DNA from 4 places in the Erwinia sp. CGal63 genome. Region 4 is predicted to be linked to each of the others. Evidence: predicted binding sites of a transcription regulator. Region 4 holds the regulator's gene; each other region holds the start of a gene.
What was found. The regulator Fur, encoded in region 4, represses iron uptake genes when iron is present. The targets are predictions, from matches to a motif close to ATAATAATGAGAACNACTATCAA.
Positions count from the first base shown of each region.

Region 1 (3,445 bases), on a different contig from region 4:
GATTGCAGATCGTGATTTTCAATAATCTCGCAGGAAACACCAAAAAAGTCCGCTATTCGCGTAACGGTAGAGCGCTGCACATTATTGACTTTGCCATCCAGAATTTTATACAGCGTTGCGCGAGTCACGCCGGTACGGCTGGCGAAGGAAACCTTGGTTTCGCCGCGGCTTTTTATAATATAATCTATATTATTGATTATATTGTCTTTTCTGCGAAGTGGCGTCGTTTTCATGGCGGGCGTCCCAATGCGATTATGCGCGGCATCTTATAAGTTAATTTAATGTTATACAACCGTTGTTGAAAAACGAGTAGACAAAACAGTTTGGATTTTGTCTGTTTTTTTGCATATGTTTCCTTATAATTTATGATTAAAATCAATGAATTGAAGTTTACACAGCAAAACAGTAGCCATTTTCAGGCTGTTTTTGTCTCTTTTTTTGTTGACTTCAGTAGGGTGGTAAGATTAAGTTAACTGCATAAAGCAGCACAAAATAATAAAATCTCCAGTATTTTTGCTAACGCCAGGGAATCTCTCTTGTCTTCACGCCGTCAGACAAATCTGCCGCAGCCAAATCCGATATTTGGCGCAGCAGGTTTGTCACGCGTTAATCCTCTTTAGCGGCGCCTTTTGCTGAAGAAAAAAATAAATAATCCGTCATTTCTCGCCGGGCGTCGCCAGTGCGCCTGGTCGTTATGCCTGTCCGTAAATTCCCCCATGATTCTGGGGATTCTTATATAAAAAATTAATTTTCCCCGCTTCAGGAAAATGATTGTCTGTAAGCCCGTTTATTCTCCTGAGATTACGCTTCTTATAAAAACCAGCGTGCGTAGGCGCAACTGAAATAGCGCCTTCAGCAGGCAAAGCATTCAGGGCCAATCATTTTCAGGTGAGAAAATTCTCAATTGTAATTAATAATCATTCTCATTATAGTGCGCCTTTCCGTTTTTTGGCTTTACAGGGCAGGTGGCTAATTCCATTATGAAAGTTACGTCTACATTATCGCTTCTGACTTCAATGATTGCCTGCGGGCTGGTTACGTATGCGGCGCAGGCCGACGACGCCGCTACCGTCAAACCTGCGCCGATGAAAGAGCAGCCGAAAACGCTGGCCGTTCAGCAAACCCAGAACAGTGCCGAAACCACCATGACGGTCACCGCCCGCGAACAAACGCTACAGGCGCCTGGCGTTTCGACTATCGACAGTGAAGCGATAAAAAAACATCCCATCCAGCGCGACGTGGCGGAAATTATTCGCACCATGCCGGGCGTCAATCTGACCGGCAACTCCAACAGCGGCCAGCGCGGCAATAATCGCCAGATCGACATTCGCGGCATGGGGCCGGAGAACACGCTAATTCTCATCGACGGTATGCCGGTCAGCAGCCGCAACTCGGTACGCTTCGGCTGGAGCGACGAGCGCGACACGCGCGGCGACACTAACTGGGTGCCGCCGGAAATGATCGACCGCATCGAAGTGATCCGCGGCCCGGCCGCCGCCCTTTACGGCAACGGCGCGATGGGCGGCGTGGTCAATATCATCACCAAGCCGACCACGGATGAGTGGCATGGCGCGCTCAACACCTACTTCAATATGCCGGAGCATAAATCCGAAGGCGCTACCCAACGCTACAACGCCAACCTGAGCGGCGCGCTGGCGGATAACGTGACGCTGCGGCTCTACGGCAACTGGAACAAAACCCAGGCCGACGCGCAGGACATCAATGAAAGCCACACTACGCCGCGCATCGGCTCTTACGCCGGCTCGTATCCTTCCGGCCGTGAAGGCTTTATCAATAAAGATATTCATTCCGCGCTGCGCTGGGAATTTTTGCCGCGTCAGGCGCTGGAGCTGGACGGCGGTTTCAGTCGTCAGGGTAATCTCTACGCTGGCGATACGCAGAACACCAACAGCAACGCGCTGGTGAAAAAATATTATGGCAAAGAAACCAACGTGCTTTATCGCCAGTCGCTCAGCCTGAAATACACCGGCGCCTGGGATAACGGCGTCACTACCAGCAACTACGTCCAGTTTGAAAAAACGCGCAACACCCGACTTAACGAAGGATTATCCGGCGGCATTGCGGGCATTTTTAGCCCGTCCAATGAAGGCTTTTCCACCATTACGCTCTACGACACCAATCTGCATTCCGAGGTCAATATTCCCTTTGAACAGTGGGTGAGCCAGACGGTGACGCTGGGCGCGGAGCTGAATCATCAGGCAATGAAGGATCCCGCTTCCAACACCGAATCCACCTCGGCAGGCGGCGCAGTGGAAGGAATTGCCAGCAGCGGACGCGATATCAACAGCTCGGCCGATATTTACGGCCTCTATATGGAAGACAATATTGAGCTGACGGAAACCACGCGCCTGACGCCGGGCATTCGCTTCAACCATCAGAGCATTACCGGCAGTAACTGGAGTCCGGCGCTGAACCTGTCGCAGGAGCTGGGCAGCGACTTTACCCTGAAGCTGGGTATCGCCCGCGCCTGGAAAGCGCCAAACCTTTATCAGACCAACCCCAACTACCTGCTGTTCAGTAAGGGCCAGGGTTGTTATGACAGCGCCGGCTACTGCTATCTGCAGGGTAACCGCGATCTCAAGGCGGAAACCAGCGTCAATAAAGAGATCGGCATTGAATATAACCATGATGACGTGCAGGCCGGGTTGACCTGGTATCGCAACGACTATCACGACAAAATCGAAGGCGGCTACGCGGCGGAATACTCTAACGGCACTTCGGATGTCTACAAGTGGGAAAACGTGCCGAAGGCGGTGGTGCAGGGGCTGGAAGGCACGCTCAACTTCCCGCTTAGCGCGGTGGTGACGATGAAAAACAACTTCACGTACATCATCGATAATCAGAATAAAACCACCGGCGACTATCTCTCGATTATCCCGAAATACACTATTAACTCGACGCTGGACTGGCAGGCTACCAACGATCTTTCCGTACAGGGAACGCTAACCTGGTACGGCCGCCAGAAACCGAAAAAATATAACTATAAGGGCGAGGCGACTTCCGGCAGCGAAACGCGTCAGGTTAAACCTTACGCGCTGGTGGGTGTCAGCGCGACCTGGAGCGCGACCAAAAACCTGGACGTGACGGCCGGTATCGACAACCTGTTTGACAAGCGCCATTTCCGCGAGGGCAACGCCCAGAGCACCGGCAACGCTACCACTGGCGCGTATCTGTGGGGCGCGGGCGCTAACACCTACAACGAACCGGGCCGCACTTACTATATGCAGTTGGGCCTGCATTTCTGAAATGAACCCGGCGGGCAGCCTGTCGCCTGCCGGGCAGTAATCGGGCCGCGCGACGGCCTTCTTCCTTTGCATTTTTTGAGAGCAACTCAATGAATTACAAGGTATTTGGCAGCAAAAAAACGAGGGCGGCTTCAGGAGCGCTCGTGTTTTTTTTATGTTCTTTCATCGCTACCAGTGCG
Region 1 covers NZ_JAKUMN010000002.1:308,387-311,831, forward strand. The annotation lists gene MKZ79_RS10185 (helix-turn-helix domain-containing protein) at 1-233, opposite strand, end outside; gene MKZ79_RS10190 (TonB-dependent siderophore receptor) at 981-3,266, shown strand; gene MKZ79_RS10195 (alpha/beta hydrolase) at 3,410-3,445, shown strand, end outside.
Region 1: a site for Fur is predicted at 911-933, ahead of MKZ79_RS10190 (TonB-dependent siderophore receptor). Genes of this name have one in related genera too.

Region 2 (3,445 bases), on a different contig from region 4:
AGTTCACGCCGCCGCCGACCGTAAGCTGTTGTAGCGCAGGTATGCGATAGCGGGTAAAGAGCTTCAGCTGCGTTTGCGGCATCTGGCTGTTGTAGCGGCCCGAAGAATCGGTGGCCACAAAGCGCGTCGCGCCGAAAGTCATCTGCAGATTATCCGTCACCGCGCCGTTCAGCTCAAACTCCGCGCCTTTGCTGACCGCGCCTTTAGTGGCGACATAAGCCTGTTCGCTGGAATTATTAACGTAATTATCGCCGTCTGTTTCGGCGGCGTTCTCCTGCTCAATGCGGAACACGGCGAAAGTCGCGGTCAGGCGACCGTCGTCCCAGGCCGATTTCAGGCCGGTTTCATAATTTTTGCCGGTGACCGGCGACAGATAAGCGCCGCTTTTCGTGCGGTAGGTCTGCGGCTGGAAGATCGAGGTATAGCTGGCATAAGCTGACCAGGTATCATTAATGTCATACACCAGCCCGCCGTAAGGCGTGATGTTATTCTTTTTGACGTCGCCGCTGCTGCCCATCGTGCTCCATTGCGTATAGCGCGCGCCGACTATCAGCGACAGCGGATCGGCCAGCGAGAAACGGGCGGCGCTATAGAGGGCTTTCTGCCGCACCACGTCATCGGCGTTCTGATACCAGTCGCCCCATTCAGGCTCATCTACGTTGCCATCCCAACCGTTGTGAAAGCTGCCGATTTGGCCTTCATCATAAGGGCCATCCGCGCTGTAAGTGACATTGTGCTGACGGCTGTAGCTGACGCCCGCCACCAGCTCGTGCTGGCGGCCAAACAGGTCAAACGGGCCGCTGGCGTAGCTGTCGATAGAATCGACCTTGCGCTTGCCTCTGTCCTGGCTGCCGAAACCGAGCGTGCCTTCGCCCGTTTCTTCGTCCGGCCATTGCTGTAAATACAGCAATTTATCGTTAAACGTCTCTTCCGCATGAGTGCCATTCACGCGCAGCAGCCAGCCGTTATCGAAATTATGGTTGAGACTGGCGAAAACCTTACGCGAGTTAACGTTATAGCGCGTCCAGTCCGCCGCCGTGCTGGTGCTGCGATCGTAATGGGTGCGCGTACCGTTACTGTACCAGGTCGGCAGGCCGCCCCAGGTAGGATTGCCGGTATTGGTTTGCTGGTAGTCATAGCCGAGGGAAACCGTAGTTTTATCGGTCAGATCGGCATCGATGACGCCGTAGATAAACTTTTTCGTCTTGTGGTAGCGATCCAGCCAGCTGTCCTGATCCTGATAGCCCGCCACCACGCGACCGCGCACGCTGCCGGACTCGTTCAGCGGGCCGGCAACGTCGAGCGCGTAGCGCTGCTTGTTCCAGCTGCCGTAGCTGGCCGAAACATTGCCGGTAAAAGTTTTGCTGTCGGCCTGTTTACGCACCATATTAACCGAAGCGGCAGGACTGCCCGCGCCGGTCATCAGGCCGGTCGCGCCGCGAACCACTTCAATACGGTCATAAATAGCGGTATCTTCCGCCGCGTCGCCGAAGTTCCAGGTATCGCTGACCGAGGTCGGGATATCGTCATAGGTAAAGCTGCTAATCTGGAAGCCGCGGGAGAAATAAGAGGAGCGTTCGCTGTCGATATTTTCAGAGGCGATGCCGGTAGTATTCTCCAGTACCTCGCTAACCGACTGTAAATTCTGATCCTGCATACGCTGCTTCGTCACCACGCTGAGCGACTGCGGCACATCGCGCGGGGTCATCAGCATTTTGGTGCCGGCGCGCGTGGTTTTCGCGCTGTAGTCCTGCTGTTCGCTGATAGTCTCATCGACCGGCGTCGCGTCGACCACCATATTCTGTTCACTGCTGTCAGCGGCCTGAACCGGATTAAACTGCGCATGGATCGCCAGCGCCAGCAGCGAAAGGGTAAAAGTTCTTATGGGCGCGCGCGCGCCATTTTCCCTGCGGTTGAAAGCCATAGAATTCTCATCAGGTGGTAAGCCACTGTTTTTTATTATCCTGTAAGGACACGCATTCACCGCACCCCGACCGCCGGGAAAGGGCAGTCAGGGATGCAATGAGAATGTTAATGATAATTATTTGCTTTTCTGGAGTCTCTAAGCGAAGCGGCGAGAAAATGTAACAAGTTATTAATAATTTTGGAAACAGCTGTCCGTAGCCCGTTTCGCCAGCTCTGTAGATTTACATCTCTTTTGCTAATGCGTATGATTCTCATTCTTTTTATCGGCTAACCGACTTATTTATCCATTGATGGAGTCCTGCATGAAATCATTTAGTCCGCGTAAGGCTGCTCTTGCGGTCGTTGCTGCCTTCAGTCTGGCTGCCTGCCAGGCGCCGGCAAAAAAACCAGAAGCGCCTGTACAAACTGCCGCAGCGACGAAGCCGGATACCGCCCAGCGCGAGTTGGGCGATGGATTGTATGAGATGGCCTGGACGCCGAAAGCACTCTACGTTGCCAGCGCGCAATCCTTTAAAAACGTCAACGGCGGACTGCTCTATCGTCTGGACCCGGCTACGCTGGCAACCACCGGCGAAACCCATACCGATCTGAAAAACTTTGGCATGGCGGTCGATCCGGACGGCAGCGTCTTCTACACCACCAATTCGCTGGACGGCGCTATCGCCAAAGTCGACGCGGAAAGCGGCAAAGTGCTGCAGCGTTTAAAGTTCAGCGAGAAGGGCAAAGACGGCTATCCGTATGGCGCGCGTGAAATCTTCTGGCACGAAGGCAAGCTCTACGTCGGCGGCGTGGGCGATCCGGGCGTGATCTGGGTGGTGGACGCGAAAACCTTCAAACTCAGCAAAACCATTAAAAACGCCGGTAAATGGGTAACGGGCATCATTTATTCACCGGTTACCGATCGCCTCTACGCGGCAAACGGCGGCGGCGAAGTGCTGGTCATCAACCCGCGCACGCAGAAAATCGAGAAGCGCTGGAGTGCGGGCGACGGCAAAGAGTATCTGCTGCTGAACCTGGCGGAAGATCCGGCGACCGGCCGTCTGTTTGTCACCGACAACTCCAAAGCGAAAACCACGCTGGTGTTTGACGAGCGCAGCGGTAAAGTGATCAAGCGCATCGACGGTGACGCACTGGGCATCAAGTTCAACGCGAAGAGCAACGAACTTTATATCAGCCAGCGCGAATCGAAGAAGGTACTGCAGCTGGACGCCACCAGCTACGCGGTGAAAAAGAGCTGGTCGTTTGCCAGCAGCCCGAACAGCCTGCTGGTTTCCCCGGACGGAGAGACGCTTTTCGTCACGCTCAAGCAGGAATTCAATAAAGACGATTCCACCAAAGGCAAAGACAGCATTGTGCGCATCTCGCTGAAATAAGCGGCAAAGAAGAAAGCCCCACGTTAAACGTGGGGTGAAACTGCACTTTCAGCACAGGCTAAAGGCATTGTATATAGCGCAACGGGTTAATAATAAACAGAAGAATTACTTGCTAAAGTAACGCTGTTATTTAACAGATAATAAAA
Region 2 covers NZ_JAKUMN010000001.1:984,183-987,627, forward strand. The annotation lists gene fhuE (ferric-rhodotorulic acid/ferric-coprogen receptor FhuE) at 1-1,924, opposite strand, end outside; gene MKZ79_RS04420 (YncE family protein) at 2,229-3,299, shown strand.
Region 2: a site for Fur is predicted at 2,159-2,181, ahead of fhuE (ferric-rhodotorulic acid/ferric-coprogen receptor FhuE). Genes of this name have one in related genera too.

Region 3 (3,445 bases), on a different contig from region 4:
TTGTTCTTCTCCATATCCTCGGTGAGCGTATTGGTGCTCCAGCGCGTATAGCGCGCGCCCAGGATCAGATGCAGCGGATCGGCCAGCGAGATACGGGTCGCCACATAGGCGGATTTCTGCCGGGTGACGTCTTCCTGAGAAAGCGTGCGTTCGCTCCAGTCCGTTTCCGGATACTGGCCGTTGTAGCTGTTGAAATCGCCCAGCGACTCGGAAGAGATATTGTCGAAAGCGCTGTAATAGGTGTTTTTCTGTTTGCTGTAGCTGACGCCGGCCATCAGCTCGTGCTGGCGACCAAAAAGTTCATAGGGGCCGCTGGCGAAGGTGTCTACAGAATCAACCTTGCGCTTGCCGGTGTTATAGCCGGTGCCGCCGACAACCGGGTAGTCCGCATAAGAGGAGACGCCCGCGCCGGTGTTTTTATCGAAGAAACCGTCGATATAGAGCTGGCGGCTGTTGAGGAAAGTTTCGTTGTGGGTGCCGTTCAGCGTCAGCATCCAGCCGTTGTCAAAACGCTGCTTCAGGGTAACGAAAGCCTTTTTGCTCTCTTTATCGACGTAGGCCCAGTCGGGCGCAGTATTAAAGCCGCGACGATAATTTGTGGCCGAGCCGTCGGTATGCCAGCGCGGCACGCCGCTCCAGGTTGGGCTGTCGGCGTTGGTTTCCTGATATTCATAACCGACGGAAAGCGTGGTGTAGTCGGTCAGATCCGCGTCCACCACGCCATAGATAAATTTCTTTTCGGCGCTGTAGCGCTCAACGAAGCTGTCATTGTCCTGATAACCCGCCACCAGACGGCCACGCACGTTGCCGGATTCGCTCAGCGGCGTAGAGAGATCGGCCACGTAACGCTGCTTGTTCCAGCTACCGTAAGTGGCGGTAACGTCGCCGGTAAACTCTTTGCTGTCCGCATGCTTACGTACCATGTTAACCGCAGCGGAAGGATTGCCCGCGCCGGTCATCAGGCCGGTGGCGCCGCGCACTACCTCAATACGCTCGTACAGCGCAGAATCCGTCTGGGAGTCGCCCAGGTTCCAGCGGCTTTCGAAAACGGTCGGAATACCGTCAACCATATAGTTGTCGATCAGGAAACCGCGCGAGTAATAGGTGCGACGATCCATATCCGCTACGTTTTGGGAAATCCCGGTGGTGTTATTTAACACGTCGCCCAGCGACTGCAGCTGCTGATCCTGCATGCGCTGCTTGCTGATAATACTGACCGACTGCGGGATATCGCGCGCAACCATCGGCATTTTGGTGCCGGAAGAGGTAACGGGGACGCTATAGTCCGTGGCTGAGGTATCGGTGGCGCTGTCGGCCGAGGTGCTGACCGTCAGCGTCTGCTCTTTAGCGGTTTCCGCCGCCGTGGCGTACGGTATCTGTAAGGCCACTGCCACCAATGCGGCAACGGCAGAATAAGAAGCGGTCAATCCTTCTGCGCCGCCGCGCTGGCGGTTTCCCCTGGTAACACGCTGAGCAAAAAACATCTTTACCTCTATTTTTTTCATTATATATGAACGACCTGTGCCGTTCTGCCACGTTGATACGATGTTGTGTACGACGCCTTTCACAGAGGCTCTCATCAGGCTGTGCGCGCTTTGATACGGCCATCTATAAATGCGAATGAGAACTATAATTTTTTTTATTTGCCGTGTAAAAGATTATTAATGAACTTTTCAGGATTTTGTAACCCAACGGTAAACGTCCTTAAAAGTCTTACAAATCGAAGGGTTGCCAAAGGCGCAGCTTTACAGTGTCCCGCTACTGCCGTTAACATAACGGCCAGACAGCGAAGCCAGGCTTCGCTGCGTAAGCGTTAACGTCAACCAACGCATAATCTGCGGGCTTTGCCTGCTCTTTTTGCAAGGTCGATCATGCCAATACGCTCGTTTTGCGCCGGTTCCGGCTATTTTCTCACCGTTTTATTACTCACCGCCGCCTGTCTGCGTGCGCCGCTAACGGCGACCGGGCCGATCCTGGAAGATATCCGCCTGACTTTTGGTCTGACGGCGACCGCCGCCGGGCTGCTGAATTTTATCCCGCTAATGATGTTTGCCCTGCTGGCGCCGCCCGCGTCGTGGCTGGGCAACCGCTTTGGGCTGGAGAAAACGCTATGGGGCGCGGTCTGGCTGATCGCGCTGGGTTCCGCGCTGCGGATTTCCGGTAGCGGCCCGGCGCTGTGGCTGGGCACGACTATCCTTAGCGGCGGCATCGCGGCCGCCAACGTGCTGCTGCCGCCGCTGATTAAGCGGGATTTCACCCATCACACCGCCCGCTATATCGGCCTTTACGCCTGCGTAATGGCCGTTACCGCCAGCCTGGCTTCCGGCGTGGCGGTGCCGCTGGCGCAGCTTACCGATGCCGGCTGGTTTCTCTCGCTCGGCGTCTGGCTGATCCCGGCGGTAATGACGCTGGCGGCCTGGCTGCCGCTGCTGAAGCGCTCCCGTCAGCGTTCCGATTCTCATCACGCTGCGGTGTCGACACACTGCTCGCCCTGGCGCGCCGCGCTGGGCTGGCAGGTATCGCTGTTTATGGGGTTGCAGTCGCTGGCCTTCTATACCCTGATCGCCTGGTTTACGCCCTGGGCCGAAGCGCATGGATTTAGCCAGGCTACTGCTGGCTGGCTGCTGTTTCTCTATCAGATTGTGGCGGTTGCCGCCAACCTCGCCTGTATGCTGGCGCTGAAGCGGTTCTCCGATCAGCGCGCTGTCGGCCTGCTGGCTTCGCTGGCCATTTTTAGCGGGCTGTGCGGCCTTTATCTGCTCCCTGCACTGGCCGCGCTGTGGCTGATTATCGCCGGGCTGGGCGCTGGCGCTTCGATGGTGATTTGCCTTTCGCTGTTTGGTCTGAGATCGGTCGATCATCGTCAGGCCGCACGGCTTTCAGGAATGGCGCAGTGCGTGGGCTACGGGCTGGCGGCGCTGGGGCCGCTGGTTTTCGGTATGCTGCATCAGCATTTCGCCAGCTGGTCAATTCCGCTGCTGCTGCTGATAGCGCTAAGTCTGCTGCAGATAGTCATTGCCCCGCTGGCGGGAAGAAACAAGGTTATTGGGTGAGGCTGCGAACGCCTTGCGCATCCGCTATAAATCGACAGAGCGCTTCTCTGACACGGACGTCAGGTTGCAGCATGGCGGCGAGATGATCGCCTTCGGCGGTCAGCAGCGGAAAATCGTTATCGGCGGCCCAGCTGGCCACTGCCGGATAACAGTAATCTTTGCGGCCTGCCCAAAAAAGCGTGGGTATTTCTCTTTGCTTTAAACTCGCCGCCACCTGCTGCGGCTGACTAAGGGACGAGAAGAAAGCGCTAAGGCCAGGCTTATTCTGTTCCGTCACGCTGGCAGCCATTTCAGGCGCCGTTTCTTGCGCATAGGCCATGAAATCGGCAAAGCTCAGCCTGCCGTGCGTCCCCTGCGGCAGGCCGTTAACCACATCCCAGCCGCCGATAATC
Region 3 covers NZ_JAKUMN010000001.1:979,692-983,136, reverse strand. The annotation lists gene fhuE (ferric-rhodotorulic acid/ferric-coprogen receptor FhuE) at 1-1,484, opposite strand, end outside; gene MKZ79_RS04405 (CynX/NimT family MFS transporter) at 1,872-3,053, shown strand; gene MKZ79_RS04400 (alpha/beta fold hydrolase) at 3,043-3,445, opposite strand, start outside.
Region 3: a site for Fur is predicted at 1,615-1,637, ahead of fhuE (ferric-rhodotorulic acid/ferric-coprogen receptor FhuE). Genes of this name have one in related genera too.

Region 4 (3,445 bases):
TGACCTCAGCCGGGAAGACAAGCCCTGGGCGAAATCTCAGGTTTGCCAGGCGTTGGTGAAGTCGGGCAAGGTCGCCGACATGGATCACCTGCCCAGCTATTTCGGCAAAAAAGTCAGCGAGAGCGTTAACGCGCACGGTATTGAGAAAATGCAGGCGTGGCAGGATGGCCTGAAGGACGCGAAGGGCGCCGCAGATTTCGCCACCAAACGCGTCGGCGTCAACTTCTGGGATACGCTCTTCTGGGGCGGCTTCGACAGCGTTAACGACTGGGCTAACAAAGGCTACGAGGTCACCGTTTCCAATCCGGACTATCTCTATATGGATTTCCCTTACGAGGTGAATCCGCACGAGCGAGGCTATTACTGGGGCACGCGCTTCAACGACGAGCGTAAAATGTTCAGCTTCGCGCCGGACAATATGCCGCAGAACGCGGAAACCTCGGTGGATCGCGACGGCAACTACTTCAGCGCTAAATCCGACAAACCGTGGCCGGGCGCCTATGGCATCTCAGCCCAGCTCTGGAGCGAAACCGTGCGTACCGATGAGCAGATGGAAGCGATGATTTTCCCTCGCGCTATTTCCGTGGCGGAGCGTGGCTGGCATCGTGCGGCCTGGGAAGAGACCTATCAGGCGGGACGTGAATACAAGGGCGGCGAAACGCACCATGTCGATCAGGCCGCGCTTAACCGCGACTGGCAGCGCTACGCCAATCTGCTGGGGCAGCGTGAACTGGCGAAGATGGATAAAGCCGGTATCCATTACCGTCTGCCGCAGCCGGGCGCGCGCATTGTCGAAGGCCGGCTGGAAGCCAATATCGCGCTGCCCGGTCTTGCTATCGACTACTCGCTGGACGGCGGCAAAAGCTGGCAGCGCTATCAGGATAACGCTCGTCCGAATGTTGCAGGCGAAGTCATGATTCGCGCCGTCAGCAGCGACGGCAAGCGCTTCAGCCGCGTGGAAAACCTGAAATAACCGTTTCTCAGACGAAAAAAAACCGGCGAGCGATCGCCGGTTTTCTGTTTTTAAATTAGCTTACTTGTCGTGCAGCGTATCATCTTCACGGCAGTCGCCGGTAGCACAGTGGCCGTAGAGATAAAGGCTGTGGTTGCTGAGCTTGATACCGTGTTTCGTCGCTATATCACGCTGGCGGGATTCAATCGACTCATCGCTGAACTCGATAACCTTGCCGCAGTCCAGGCAGATCAGGTGATCGTGATGATGCTGTTGGGTCAGTTCAAAAACGGACTTTCCGCCTTCAAAGTTGTGGCGGGTAACGATCCCCGCATCGTCAAACTGGTTCAGAACGCGGTAAACCGTCGCCAGGCCAATCTCTTCGCCCATATCGATCAGGCGTTTATACAAGTCTTCCGCACTGACATGATGGCACTCTGGTTCCTGAAGCACTTCCAGAATTTTCAGTCGAGGAAGCGTGACTTTCAGGCCGGCCTTCTTTAATGCGGTGTTATTGTCAGTCATGCGGATATTGTCCTGTTACTTTACTGGTCACTAAGTGGCTGAAAAGCCGTGAGCATCGGTCGACGCAAAAGCTGAGCGTCTCATTATAGAACCGATGCCTTGAAGAAACCACAGCGGAGATGCAAAACCATCAGAGGATGTAAGGATTACGAAGTCGTTACGTCCGAAAAAGCAAGCACCCATGTACGCTGGGTTATCCGTTCGATCTTCCGATGCCAAATACTGGCGAAGCGGAAACGAAGCAGGGTTATTCTACCGTTTTGAGGGTAAAAGTTACAAATATGTATCTATTACTGCTATAGGAAAAACCGCTGGCCCACTGTGGTTAACCCAGTGGGCCAGGCTGTCAGGCTTCGATGATATCCTGCAGCTGCAGTTCGTCAGAGATCTGTTTGACCCACTTCTCAACGCGTTCGTTGGTCAGCTCCGGCTGGCGATCTTCGTCGATGGCCAGGCCCAGGAAGTGATTGTCGTCCGCCAGCCCTTTAGAAGCTTCGAAGTGGTAACCTTCGGTAGGCCAGTGACCTACGATCACCGCACCGTTAGGTTCGATGATGTCGCGGATGGTGCCCATCGCGTCGCAGAAGTACTCCGAGTAGTCTTCCTGATCGCCGCAGCCGAACAGCGCCACCAGCTTGCCGTTGAAGTCGATCTCTTCCAGCGTCGGGAAGAAATCATCCCAGTCGCACTGTGCTTCGCCGTAGTACCAGGTTGGGATGCCCAGCAGCAAAATATCAAAGGCTTCAAGGTCTTCTTTGCTGCTTTTAGCGATATCATGAACTTCAGCCACCTCTTTACCGAGCTGCTTCTGGATCATTTTTGCAATGTTTTCCGTATTGCCCGTATCGCTGCCAAAGAAAATGCCTACGATTGCCATGAGTTTAATAACCTCTTGAAACTTAATGATATGCGGCGACTAGCCTGAAAATGTTAACGGCAATGATAGCAGACAGCCACAGGGGGATAAACGGCTAATCCGCCCGCATTTGTCGCTTTGTGCTCTACCGTCGCGCCCCGATCAGCGCTTTGGTCTGGCTAACTGCGCCATAACCATCTCTTCGATCAGCTCGCTGCGGCTCATGTTGCGCTGCTCGGCGAGCTGGTTCAGGGCATCGACCGCGTCGCTGTTCATTTTCAGCTCAACGCGTCTCAGCCCGCGCACTTTATCGCGTTTGAGCTGATTGCGTTTGTTGATACGCAGCTGCTCGTCACGCGTCAGCGGATTGGTTTTGGGTCGTCCCGGGCGACGCTCGTCTGCGAACAGATCGATCGTGGTGCGGTCCGTGTTTTCTTTTGCCATAGAATCGTGATACTGAAGGCTGGAGTTCTGATGGATTGAGCCGTAAGCGCCCGCGACTGCGGCCGCCGACAAATTTTAGCGCGCCATCATACCCCAGCGAAAGTCGCGACGGCAATTATTTAGCCTTTTACTGAAATATTTGTTTTCACAGGGCAAAAAAACGGCGGATAGCGCGTAAAACGGCATCGGGTTTCTCCGCATGCGCCCAGTGGCCCGCACCGGTAATCACGTGAGCGCGGGCGGCGGGAAACTGCGTCAACAGCGCCTCGCGATACGCTTCCGTGATATAGGGTGAAAGCTCACCGCGGATAAAGAGCGTCGGATGCGGCCACGCGGGCACTTTTTCCCAGCCGATAATCTTATCGTAGCTCTGCTGCAGGGCCGGAACGTTAAACCGCCATTCGCCATCCTGAAAAGACTTCAGCAAAAACTGAATCACGCCATCTTCGTCTATAGTTTTACGCATCAGCGCGGCGGCTTCGCTGCGTCGGGTGACGCCCGCTTCGCTGACGGCTTCGAGCGCGGCGAAGATATGATCGTGATGACGTTGTTGATAAGCCACCGGCGCGATATCGATAACCACCAGCTGCTTAACGCGATTTGGGGCCAGTGCGGTTAGCATCATCGCAATCTTACCGCCCATGGAGTGACCGATAACTTCAAAATGC
Region 4 covers NZ_JAKUMN010000006.1:36,998-40,442, reverse strand. The annotation lists gene MKZ79_RS17030 (beta-N-acetylhexosaminidase) at 1-973, shown strand, start outside; gene fur (ferric iron uptake transcriptional regulator) at 1,034-1,477, opposite strand; gene fldA (flavodoxin FldA) at 1,824-2,354, opposite strand; gene ybfE (LexA regulated protein) at 2,496-2,777, opposite strand; gene ybfF (esterase) at 2,923-3,445, opposite strand, start outside.